3 regions of the Rahnella sp. PD12R genome follow, and region 3 is predicted to be linked to each of the others. Evidence: predicted binding sites of a transcription regulator. Region 3 holds the regulator's gene; each other region holds the start of a gene.

Region 1 (4,245 bases), on a different contig from region 3:
TTGCGTCGCTGTGGCTCAAGTTCTTCGATGATTTCCATCGCGCGGACTTTCGGTGCGCCGGTAATCGAGCCGCCGGGAAAACAGGCGCGCAGCAACGCACTGGCGTGGCACGCTTCCGGCAGTTTTGCTGTGATGGTGCTGACCAGATGATGGACCGCAGGGAAAGGCTCGACTTTGAATAATTCGGGAACGCGCACGCTGCCCGGCGTGGCAACGCGGCCAATGTCATTTCGCAATAAATCGACGATCATCAGATTTTCCGCACGATCTTTTTCCGATGCCGCCAGCCGCTCAGCCTGATGTGCATCTTCTGCGGGATCCTCGCTGCGTGGCAACGTCCCTTTAATCGGGCGCGTCTGGATCTGTTGGTCTTTCAGCCAGATGAACCGTTCAGGCGACAGACTGATCACCGTGTTTTCAGGCAAACGTAGAAACGCCGAGAAGGGGGTACGATTCGCATTGTTCAGCTGCAAAAATGCCTGCCACTCCTCACCGGAATAGTGCGTTGAAAATCGCTGCGCGAGGTTAATCTGATAGCAATCGCCGTTGTGAATGTATTCCTGAATCTGGCGGAATTTTTCACCGTATGCCTCGCGGGTCATGTTGGACTGCCACGGCGCTTTGAGCCGGAAAGGCTGCGCGGCGGTGGCCTTCTGTTGCGCCAGCCAGTGCAGGCGGCCGGCAACATCCTGGTGGCAAATCAGCGTCACACGTTGCAGATGGTGATCGGCGATCAACGCCCAGTCATAAATACCCACCGCCATATCCGGCAGAGCGATGTCCTGTTCTGCCGTGTCGGGCAGCGCCTCAATACGCCGCCCTAAATCATAGCCAAACAGCCCGAGCGCGCCGCCCAGAAACGGAAAATCAGGCGAGCTTTCCGCCTGCAAACCGGATGCCGAAAGGTATTCTTCCAGCAGGGCAAACGGATCGTCTGTCCGTGACGTTATTTCACCGTTTTGCTCAACTTGCGTGATATCACCGCGCGTCGTCAGCGTGACCAGCGGATCCGCCACCAGAATATCAAAGCGATTATGCTGATGCAGCGCAGAGCCGGAATGCAAAAGCATGGCCCACGGTAAAGCTGAGAGCGCAGAAAATTGCTCGGACAGCGCATCGGTATGATAAGGCAAAGTATGAAAATTTACGGAACGGGTGGATTGCATGGCAGGTAAGAGCTTCCGGGCGCAATTAAAACGTATTATAGCGTCGATCCTAACATAGATTCGGCTGCCTGAAAGCAGCACAGGCGATTTGCAGCAATAAGGCGTATACTGTGCAACCCCGCAGCCTGCGGGCCGGTTTAACGTACAACAGGAATCTCCCATGCTGACAGGTATGCCTTCATTATCACATTCCGAACAAGAACAGGCCGCCGATCGTATCCGCCAGTTAATGGAAACCGGAATGAGCAGCGGCGAAGCCATTGCAACCGTTGCGGAAGAAATCCGTGAAACGCACAAAGGCGATCGCGTGACCGTTATCTTTGATGACGAAGACGAGTAAATTTCTGCCCTGATAAGTCCATATCGGGCATAAAAAAAACCGGACCCTTTGCGGAGTCCGGTTTTTTTTCATCTTTATTCAGGCATCAGCCTTTAACGGTAACCGCCGCTGCGGCTTGTTTTGCCTGCTCAACCGCGTCTTCAACGTTATCGGCAATCGCCAGCGTCACACCCAGACGGCGTTTGCCACTGATTTCCGGTTTACCGAACAGACGGATCTGGTTGAAACCGGTCAGCGCGTTTTCCAGCCCGCTGAAAGAAACGTTGCTGCTGGTCAGTTCCGGCAGGATAACCGCGGAAGCCGACGGGCCGAACTGGCGGATTTTCCCAACCGGCAGACCTAAGAATGCGCGAACGTGCAGGGCGAACTCGGACATATCCTGAGAAATCAGCGTGACCATTCCGGTGTCGTGTGGACGCGGTGAAACTTCGCTGAAAATCACTTCATCGCCACAGACAAACAGCTCAACGCCAAACAGCCCTTTGCCGCCCAGCGCCTTCACCACTTTCTCCGCGATATCTTTCGCGCGCTGCAATGCCAGTTCGGTCATTTGCTGCGGCTGCCAGGATTCGCGGTAATCGCCATCTTCCTGACGATGCCCGATTGGCGCGCAGAAATGAATGCCGTCAATGGCGCTGATAGTCAGCAGCGTAATTTCAAAATCAAACTTCACCAGACCTTCAACAATGACGCGTCCTCCACCGGCACGGCCACCTTGCTGGGCATAATCCCAGGCTGTCTGTAACTGCTCAGCGCTGCGGATCAGGCTCTGGCCTTTACCGGATGAACTCATCACCGGCTTGATGATGCACGGATAACCGATTGCGTCGACGGCCTGACGGAAAGACGCTTCGTCGTCAGCAAACTGATACGTCGATGTCGGGAGTTTGAGGGTTTCCGCGGCCAGACGGCGGATGCCTTCACGGTTCATGGTCAGACGCGTCGCTTCGGCGCACGGCACCACGTTATGGCCCTGTTTTTCCAGCTCAACCAGCATGCTGGTGGCGATAGCTTCAATTTCCGGCACGATAAAATCAGGGCGTTCGCTTTCAATAACGGCTTTCAGCGCATCGCCATCGAGCATGTTAATGACATGGCTGCGGTGAGCGACCTGCATCGCGGGTGCATCCGCATAGCGATCGACGGCGATCACCTCCAGACCCAGGCGCTGACATTCGATCGCCACTTCTTTACCCAGCTCGCCAGAGCCTAACAACATGACGCGGGTGGCGCCGGTGCGCAGTGCAGTACCAATGGTTAACATAGCTTCGTACCCAGATCTTTGATGAAGGAAAGTAAGAATTTCGCGGCGCAGTATATCTGAAATTATCAGGGACGAAAACGATTGCGCGGCGTGTTTGAAAAATTCCCTGTCTACGTAAGAAGGGGATTTACAGGATTTTTTAAGCCGGTTTTCTGCTGTTTAAGGCAGTCTGCGGGCGTCTCTGTTATCATTTAGCAAACCATGGCGCCAGATCTCCTGCCGCTGCCCCGATTTTTGCCTCACATAAAGAGTTATCGCCTTGAGCACGCATTCCTTTTCTGTCCTGACATTGCCCGCTGAGCAACTTTCCAACCTGAATGAACTGGGTTACACCGAAATGACCCCGATTCAGGAAGCCTCTTTGCCCGCTATCCTGCAAGGTCAGGACGTCCGCGCCAAAGCCAAAACCGGCAGTGGTAAAACAGCCGCTTTCGGCATTGGTTTGCTGAACAGCATCACTGTTTCACAGTTTGTGGCGCAGGCGCTGGTGCTTTGCCCGACGCGCGAACTGGCCGATCAGGTCAGTAAAGAATTACGTCGTCTGGCGCGTTTTACCCAGAACATCAAAATCCTGACCCTTTGCGGCGGCCAGTCAATCGGCCCTCAGAACGAATCGCTGGTTCGTCAGCCGCACATCGTGGTCGGCACGCCGGGCCGTATTCAGGAACACCTGCGCAAAGGCACGCTGAAGCTGGATGATCTCAAAGTGCTGGTGCTCGATGAAGCCGACCGCATGCTGGACATGGGTTTTAGTGAAGATATTGAAGATGTGGTCAGCTATACGCCGCAAACCCGCCAGACGCTGCTGTTCTCCGCGACGTATCCGGACGGCATTGAACGCATCAGCTCCAAATTCCAGCGCGAGCCGCTGAAAGTGGAAATTGAAGGCGAAGATGATGTGGCAGACATCAAGCAGGTGTTTATCGAAGCGGATAAACATCAGCGTTTATCCCTGCTGGCGGCGGTGTTGTACCAGCATCAGCCGACATCGTGCGTAGTGTTCTGTAATACCAAGCGCGACTGCCAGGAAGTGTGTGACGCACTGGCTGGCAAAGGGATCAGCGCGCTGGCGCTGAACGGCGACCTCGAGCAGCGTGACCGTGACCGAGTACTGGTGCGTTTCTCCAACGGCAGCTGTCGTGTGCTGGTCGCAACAGACGTTGCGGCGCGCGGTCTGGACATCAAACAGTTAGGTCTGGTCATTAACTATGAACTGTCTTTCGACCCGGAAGTTCACGTTCACCGTGTAGGCCGTACAGGGCGCGCGGGAACCAGCGGTCTTGCGGTCAGTCTGGTGACTCCGCAGGAAATGCCACGTGTGACGGCGCTCGAAGATTACACCCGTCAGCGGTTCACCTGGCAACCTGCCGCGCAGGCACTGGCGGCAACGCCAGTGGCGCTGGATGCTGAAATGGCCACGCTGTGCATCGACGGTGGCCGTAAAGCCAAAATCCGTCCCGGCGATATACTCGGCG
Region 2 (4,245 bases), on a different contig from region 3:
GCAGCAATACACCGCCAAAACCCAGGCGGTCAGCGGCCTGTGCGATCTGCTGAAGATAGCCGTGATCGACCACGCGCGCGCCTTCTTCAGTGCCTAAATAACGGCCATCGCCGTGGGTTGGTAAGAACCAGAATACGTTCAGACTCATGTTGTTACTCCTCTCAATTCGTCACGGGTGCCGCTCAGCGGGCGGCTCAATGAGTGATCAGTTAGCCTGTACAGCGGGCTTCCAGATGCGATCTTTAATCTCAACAGGTTTTGGCAAAATGTGGTTTTCATAGAACAAATCGGCGGTTTGCTGCTGGCGTTTTTCCGTTTCCGCGCTGACCGGTGTGATAGGCATGTCCGGCAGGTGATCGAGATAAGACGCCACGACTTTATCCGGCAACCCCATCGACTGGGAAAGCAGCGTGATGCTTTGCGCACGGTCGGTTTTCGTCAGCGCATTCGCCTGCGTTAACACGTCCAGAACGGCGCTGATAAATTGCGGATTCGCTTCGGTATATTTTTTCGGTGCCAGATAGAAAGAACCGGTCTGGTGCAGCGTGGAACCGTCGGTCAGCACGCGAACATCGCCCTGAACCTGTGCGGCAGAATAGTAGGGATCCCAGATAGCCCAGGCATCGACGTCATGTTGCTGGAAAGCCGCGCGGGCGTCGGCGGGTGTCAGATAAACCGGCTGGATATCGGTGAATTTCAGCCCGGCCTGTTGCAGCGCACGAAGCAGTAAATTGTGCGAACTGGAGCCTTTCTGGAAAGCAACTTTATGGCCTTTCAGGTCCGCGACAGTTTTAATCGGGCTGTTGCTGTCGACCAGAATAACTTCAGCTTTCGGCTTAGGCGGTTCAGAACCGATATACAGCAAATCCGCGCCTGCGGCCTGCGCGAACAGCGGTGGCAAATCACCGGTTCCGCCCAGATCAATACTGCCAACGTTCAGTGCTTCAAGGATCTGCGGCCCGGCAGGAAATTCCACCCAGCTGATTTTGGTGTCCGGGAAACGTTTTTCCAGTAACTGATGGGATTTCGCCAGCACAAGACCGACGGATCCTTTCTGGTAGGCGATGCGTAACTGCGCGGGATCTTTTTCCTGCGCAAGCGCCGTACCGCTCAAAGTCAGGCTGGTCAGCAGCCCGGCAATAACCGGCAGGCGACGTAATAAAGAGAAGGATGCTGGCATGGTTAATTCCTTTTAAAGTTAAACGCGCAATGCCTGGGCAGAAAGGGACGCAACAGACGGCGCCAGCGGGCGGCGGCGGCTGAGTGCCAGATAGAAGTTTTCCAGTGATTCGGTCAGACGCTCTTCCAGTGCGGGATCAAGCTTCGCCGGGTAATTCTGGTAATCGGTGATCAGGCTGTCATCAGCGAAAACGCCCTGCAAAACTTCCTGCGCTTTGAGCGACGCCAGCACCGGTTTGAGCGCGTAATCTACCGCGAGCATGTGGCCGATCGAACCTGCGGTAGCCAGCGGCAGGACGACTTTATGGTCGAGCGCGCGCTCCGGCAGTAAATCCAGCAATGTCTTGAGCGCACCGGAAAACGAGGCTTTATAGACCGGCGTTGCCACGATCAATCCATCGGCGCTTGCCAGTTCAGCATTCAGCTGTTTGAGCTGCGGGCTGGCGAAATTTGCGAACAGCAGATCGTCAGCGGAAAAATCCTGAATCGTATAGGTGAAAACCTCGATGCCGCGGCTTGCCAGCCACTGATGGCTGAGCGCCAGCAGGGAGGAAGAACGTGAAGGTTGTCGCGGGCTGCCTGCGATTGTTATAACGCGCATCTCTCTTCCTTATAACAAAAAGTAATAGAACCATTATTTTCTTTAACAAAGTGGAGTAAACGTAACAGGGGGACGCCGCGCACCGGAAATCTCAATTTTGGCTATGAATAGTTTGAAAACGGATAAAGCAGGGATGAAGCGGGCGCGGAGGGATAAAAGTAAAATTAAGGTAAATAAAAAGTAATCGTTTGCGTACGGAAACAATTATTGTGCCAATCCGCCGGTTATCGTTTCCAATTGCCCGACGCTTAGTCGATAATACCGCCCCGTCTAGCCACCGGGAATCCAGGAGTCTCCATGTATTATCCTTTTGTCAGGAAAGCACTGTTTCAGCTCGATCCAGAACGCGCCCACGAGTTAACCTTCCGTCAGTTAAGCCGCATCTCCGGCACCCCCCTTGAGTTTTTAATTCGTCAGTCCGTTCCGGCCAAACCGGTGACCTGCATGGGATTAACCTTTAAGAACCCGCTGGGGCTGGCTGCTGGCCTGGATAAAGACGGCGAATGTATTGATGCACTCGGCGCAATGGGATTTGGTTTTGTGGAAGTGGGAACCGTGACGCCGCGTGCGCAGGCGGGTAATGATAAGCCACGTTTATTCCGCATCGTTGAAGCAGAAGGCCTGATTAACCGCATGGGTTTCAATAACCACGGCGTGGATAATCTGGTGAATAACGTCAAAAAATCCCATTTTGGCGGCATCCTGGGGATTAATATCGGCAAGAATAAAGATACGCCGGTCGAGCAGGGTAAAGATGATTATCTGACCTGTATGGAAAAGGTATATCCGTACGCGGGTTATATCGCGGTGAATATTTCTTCACCAAATACGCCGGGATTACGTTCACTGCAATACGGTGAAGCGCTGGATGATTTACTGGCGGCGATTAAAAATAAGCAGCTTGAACTTCAGCAACGTCATCAGAAATATGTGCCGGTTGCTGTGAAGATCGCGCCGGATCTTTCTGAGGAAGAATTGATCCAAATAGCCGACAGTCTGGTGCGTCATAATATGGATGGCGTGATTGCGACTAACACGACGCTCGATCGTAAACTGATCCAGGGCCTTAATCATTGTGATCAGGTTGGCGGACTGAGCGGTCGCCCGCTGCAACTGCGCAGCACAGAAATTATCCGCATGCTGTCAAATGAATTACAAGGTCGTCTGCCTATTATTGGCGTCGGTGGCATTGATTCACTGACGGCAGCGCGTGAAAAAATGGCAGCCGGTGCATCATTAATTCAAATCTATTCCGGATTTATCTTCCGCGGGCCAGGTTTGATCAAAGATATTGTTACCCACCTCTGATATTTTTCATCCTTAAGGCGAGTCAGGGGTTTATTTATTAACCCGGCTCGTCTATATTTTGTCCACTGACCATTATTCAGGCTCAGGATTTGTCTGATATCCGTTCGTAATAAAAAATTCTATTCTTATCGGATCGGGTAACAATAGAACATCACGAACAAACAGGCAGAGGGCATCGCGCAAACAGGATGACGAAATGAAAATCAAACCAGATGATAATTGGCGTTGGTATTTTGATACTGAACATGACCGGCTTATGTTGGATCTCGCTAATGGCATGATTTTCCGTTCCCGATTCCCCGCTAAAATGTTAACGCCGGATGCTTTCGGCGATATGTCATTTTGTGTCGATGATGCGGCGCTGTATTTTGATTTCGAAGAACAGTGCAAACATATTCGACTGGCCGCCGAACAGCGCGCCGAATTAGTATTAAATGCATTAGTCGCTTTTCGCTTTTTAAAACCGCTGATGCCAAAGAGCTGGCATTTCAGTCAGCAACATCGTCCTTTCCAGCCAGCAAACGGTCAGCTTGCGCAGGTGCAGGTAATGGAAAGCGGTGAGCAGGCGACATTACTGGTGGTTGAGTCCGGTGATAACGCCAGTCTGTGCCTGCTGGCGCAGGAACGTCTGACAGTGGCAGGGCGCGGGATGGTGTTAGGCGATGCGATTAAAGTGATGCATGACCGGCTGATGCCAGCGGCATTCCGGGTAGACAGCGATGTCTACGATCAGGCAGTTTAAGTTCATTATTCCGGTTAAAACTGCCTGACCCTGCGTTAAATGCGCTTCCTAGCCGATAATAATATCTGAGGCCGGAATACAGCTGCACGACAATATCATTCCGTCTTTACCCACGGCGCTTTCTTTCAGCGGCGAAACTTTTCCCTCTTGTAATGTCATTTTGCAGGCACCACATATTCCCGCACGACACGAATACGGGATCCGTAATCCCTGCAATTCCAGTTGTTCGAGCAAAATCTGCTGATTATTCCCGGTGAACTGCGTGCCCTGATAATTGATGGTCACGTCCTGCGCAGTGCTTTTCGGCGCGTCGACGTTTTCAACCACTTCACCTGCGCCGTAAGGCCGCGCTGGTTTAGTGGCCAGCACCTCAACGCTGTCGCCCGCACGGATCACGCCGGTATTACGCGCAATC
Region 3 (4,245 bases):
AACATCTCAACCACGATGTCGCAGCCGCCAACCAGTTCACCATCAACCCACAGCTGCGGGAACGTTGGCCAGTTTGCAAATTTTGGCATCTCAGCACGGATATCCGGGTTCTGCAGGATATCAACGTAAGCGAAACGCTCGCCGCACGCAGACAGCGCCTGAACGGCCTGTGCAGAGAAACCGCAGCTTGGCAGTTTTGGAGAACCTTTCATGTACAGCAGAATCGGGTTTTCAGAAACTTGCTTCTGAATTTTTTCAATCGTTGGAGTGGTCATTTCTTGCTTCCTCAAGCCGGTACAGGCTGTCACGGTCATTACTCTTCACGCGCAGCACACAGAGACGGTGCGCAATCACAATGCTTTCTATTGTAACGATGGCTGCCACCAGATAAAAACGCCAATTTTTGTGGGGTCTTTCTCAATACTGGCATTTTCCTAAACAATCTTCAGCGCTTGCGTTAAGGCTCACATATTTAAAGATTCATCGAGAATAACATTTTTGCCGTTCCACGATAATGTCAGATTTGCAAAATCCCATTCTTTAACTTAAATAATAACATGATGAAAAGTGGTTATTTTTTTGACTAAAAATGGCGGTTATTTCGACATAAAAAAAGCTATTAACTTTTTCTCACAATATGATCTAGAATCGAGGCAATTCGTGCTTTTTTGTCTCGTTCTTTTAGGCAATACTCTGACATCCCTGATGTTTAACCCTACCACTCATGGTAACGAAGCTATGCGCTTACTGTTCACGCTTTTTGTGCTGCTCTTTACCCAGCTGTTTCTGAATATGGCTCATGCGTCGCCACAGACTCGTGTCGCGGCCGACCAGCGAAAGAGTCATGTTAACCAGGTCACGCCTGAAGAACGCCGAAAGCGAAAAACGGCAGCCGCGAAAACCAGCAAGAAAACCAAAGTCGCGCCGGTTTCAGAACCTAAAACTCAGGAAAAAAATTCGAAGAAGAAAGTCAAAAGCACTGAACTGGTTAAGCGAAAGACGTCTTCTGAAAAAACAGTAAAAACGACGCGGGCCGAGAGTAAAAAAGAAAAAACACTCAAGACAACACGGGCCGAGGCGAAAGCAGGGAAGCAAACGAAAACCCGCTCTCTCGCTAAAAACAGCAGTGAAAAGGCCAGTAAAAAAGAAGCGTATGGCCGCCACCGCAAAGGCAAAAAGTTACGTGAAGAAGACAGTAAACCGATAACGCTCAGCGCCACACACAAGAAACGTTATCAGCACGCACAACAAACTGCGATGACCAAACTGATGCACCAGGTCGGCAAACCTTACCGCTGGGGCGGAACGTCACCGAATACAGGTTTCGACTGCAGCGGACTGGTTTACTACGCATACAAAGATTTGATCCGCATTAAAATGCCCCGCACAGCGAATGAAATGTACCACTTGCGCGATGCGGCTCCGGTCAAACGGGGTGAATTAGAATCCGGCGATCTGGTTTTCTTCCGGATTAATAACCGAGGCGCCGCAGACCATGTCGGTGTTTACGTAGGAAACGGGAAGTTTATCCAGTCACCGCGCACCGGCGAAGACATTAAGATCACCTCACTGGGTGACGATTACTGGCAAGATCATTATGTAGGCGCACGTCGGGTAATGACCCCTAAGACGATCCGATAATAAACAATTCGTTAAGTCTGAAGTTTCGCTAATCAGCCATTGAATAGCATTTAACGAAGAGTTTCTGCAGGGAAGAGTATCGGCGGAACGGGTGACTGCGTAAAATTGAAAAGGGCGATTCCTGTTATAGGTAATCGCCCTTTTTTATTGCGGCTTTCACGCAAATCAGTTCATCACTGCGGTGAAGCTGAAAGCAATAATCACGAGCAAAGCGCAGACCGTAGTGATCAAAGAAAATTTCAGGTTGCTGTCCATCAAACCCCCTTACGGATCAAATTGTGGCGTTCGTTTAGCCACACTAAATGTGTGCCAACGCATTTTCTCACAATTCGCATTTAAAATCTTGTGCTGAATGACAACAGGTTCATGACAATTTTACTTCCACTTTCCTGCATTATAAGTGAAAATTGTCGGTTACCACGCCTGTGTGCCGGTCGATTTCACCCGAGAGCATTTCACGCCTCACTCTGAAGAATCCACCCAACGATTTCACTGCCCTTTTCGAAGTCAGCAGTTAAATCCACGCAAGCAAACGATTAACATAATGCTAACGTGCTGAAACACGTGAGCACAGGAGTCATTTTTTACATGGCAACGATTAAAGATGTCGCAAAGCGCGCTGGCGTTTCCACCACAACCGTGTCGCACGTCATCAATAAAACCCGTTTCGTCGCCGAAGAAACCCGAGCCGCGGTTCTCCTTGCAATCAAAGAGTTACACTATTCTCCCAGCGCCGTGGCACGCAGCCTGAAGGTCAATAACACTAAAACTATCGGCCTGCTGGCAACGTCCAGTGAAGCGCCCTACTTCGCCGAAGTGATTGAGGCCGTGGAAAACAGCTGTTTCTCAAAAGGCTATACGCTGATTTTGTGTAACTCGCACAATAATCTGGAGAAGCAACAGGCCTACCTGCAAATGCTGGCGCAAAAGCGCGTCGACGGTTTACTGGTGATGTGCGCGGAATATCCGGACGAATTGCTGAACATGCTTGAAGAATACCGCTCCATCCCGATGGTTGTGATGGACTGGGGCGAAGCGCGTAAGAATTTCACCGACAGCATTATCGATAACGCGTTCGAAGGCGGTTATATGGCCGGACGTTATCTGATTGAACGTGGTCATCGTGATATCGGCGTGATCCCGGGGCAGCTGGCGCGAAACACCGGCGGCGGCCGTTTCCAGGGCTTCGTGAAAGCACTGACGGAAGCCAATATTCCTCTTCGTGAAGAATGGGTCGTTCAGGGCGACTTTGAGCCGGAATCGGGCTATCAGGCCATGCACAAAATTCTGATGCAGAAAAACCGTCCGACGGCCGTATTCTGTGGCGGCGACGTGATGGCAATGGGCGCAATTTGTGCCGCCGATGAACTGGGCCTGCGCGTACCGCAGGATATTTCCGTGATTGGCTATGACAACGTGCGTAATGCGCGCTATTTCTCGCCGGCACTGACGACAGTTCATCAGCCAAAAGAACGTCTGGGCGAAATGGCATTTACCATGCTGCTGGACAGAATTATCAGCAAACGCGAAGAGTCGCAGACCATTGAAGTGCATCCGAAACTGGTTGAGCGCCGTTCCGTGGCCGACGGCCCGTACCGCGATTACCGCCGTTAACTTTCATTAAACGCCTGTGCCGCAGGCGTTTTTTTTGTCAGTCGCGCAACCATTCCCGGTTCATCGTTTCCGTATCGCCCATGTATTCCAGCAGCCACGCCAGCGAAGGCGACGGATTGCTCTGATCCCACGTCAGGCAGCACGGGCTGTCCGGAAATGTATTTTCCAGCGACAGAACCTGCAATTTCTGCTGTTCAATCCAGGGCGTCACGCGGTGAACCGGCATCATGCCTACGCATAAACCTTCATTCAGACATTCCAGCGCACACGTCCAGTCGGGAACCACCAGCCGCCGCTGGTTATCCAGCGTCCAGGTATCGCGTTTCGGCAATGTCCGCGATGTATCTTCCAGGCAAAGCGCCGGATAAGGCCGTAACTGATCGTCACTCAGTGTTCCCGACGTCTGCGCCAGCGGATGTTGTGCGCTGACCACACAATGCCAGTCCATAAAACCCATATCGCGGAAATTGAACCGTCCTCCGACGGGGATCGCCCGCGTCGCGCCGATGGCGACATCCGCCCGCCCGTCTACCAGCGCGTCCCAGACACCGTTAAAGACTTCAGAATGAATGATGAGTTCGGTATCCGGGAAATGGCGATAGAAATCCAGCACCAGCCGCCGCGTCCGCGCGGGTCTAACGATACGGTCAACGGCCACCCGTAATTCTCCGCGCCAGCCGTTGGCGACCTGCTGACACTGGCGGCGGGTCGCTATCATTTTTTTTGTCAGAACGCGTGCTTCATCGACAAAAACTTTACCGGCAGGAGTCAGAACAACGTCGCGGTGTCTGCGTTCAAACAACGGAACAGCCAGCCACTGTTCAAGCTGACGAACGGTGTAGCTGATGGCAGAAGGAACCCGGTGCAAGTCCTGCGCAGCAGCGCTGAAACTGCCTGTTCGGGCGACAGCATCGACCACTTCAAGAGCATATTCTGACCACATCGTTTAGCCTTCAATATTTTTGATAGCAGATTGCAAATATTAGCGTT

What was found. The regulator PurR, encoded in region 3, represses purine synthesis genes. The targets are predictions, from matches to a motif close to CANGCAAACGTTTGCNTG.
Region 1: the regulator PurR is predicted to act here: its motif matches at 2,841-2,858, upstream of purT (formate-dependent phosphoribosylglycinamide formyltransferase).
Region 2: the regulator PurR is predicted to act here: its motif matches at 1,958-1,975, upstream of pyrD (quinone-dependent dihydroorotate dehydrogenase).

The regions. Positions count from the first base shown of each region.
Region 1 is NZ_JAHTMS010000009.1:164,232-168,476, forward strand. It holds gene pabB (aminodeoxychorismate synthase component 1) at 1-1,166, opposite strand, end outside; gene KWG64_RS18310 (YoaH family protein) at 1,327-1,506, shown strand; gene purT (formate-dependent phosphoribosylglycinamide formyltransferase) at 1,592-2,770, opposite strand; gene dbpA (ATP-dependent RNA helicase DbpA) at 3,030-4,245, shown strand, end outside.
Region 2 is NZ_JAHTMS010000002.1:547,312-551,556, reverse strand. It holds gene ssuD (FMNH2-dependent alkanesulfonate monooxygenase) at 1-148, opposite strand, end outside; gene KWG64_RS06645 (sulfonate ABC transporter substrate-binding protein) at 206-1,180, opposite strand; gene ssuE (NADPH-dependent FMN reductase) at 1,199-1,780, opposite strand; gene pyrD (quinone-dependent dihydroorotate dehydrogenase) at 2,078-3,088, shown strand; gene KWG64_RS06630 (cell division protein ZapC) at 3,285-3,830, shown strand; gene KWG64_RS06625 (YcbX family protein) at 3,879-4,245, opposite strand, start outside.
Region 3 is NZ_JAHTMS010000011.1:47,037-51,281, reverse strand. It holds gene KWG64_RS19925 (Grx4 family monothiol glutaredoxin) at 1-275, opposite strand, end outside; gene KWG64_RS19920 (C40 family peptidase) at 739-1,641, shown strand; gene KWG64_RS25910 (YnhF family membrane protein) at 1,807-1,896, opposite strand; gene purR (HTH-type transcriptional repressor PurR) at 2,230-3,255, shown strand; gene punR (DNA-binding transcriptional activator PunR) at 3,293-4,198, opposite strand.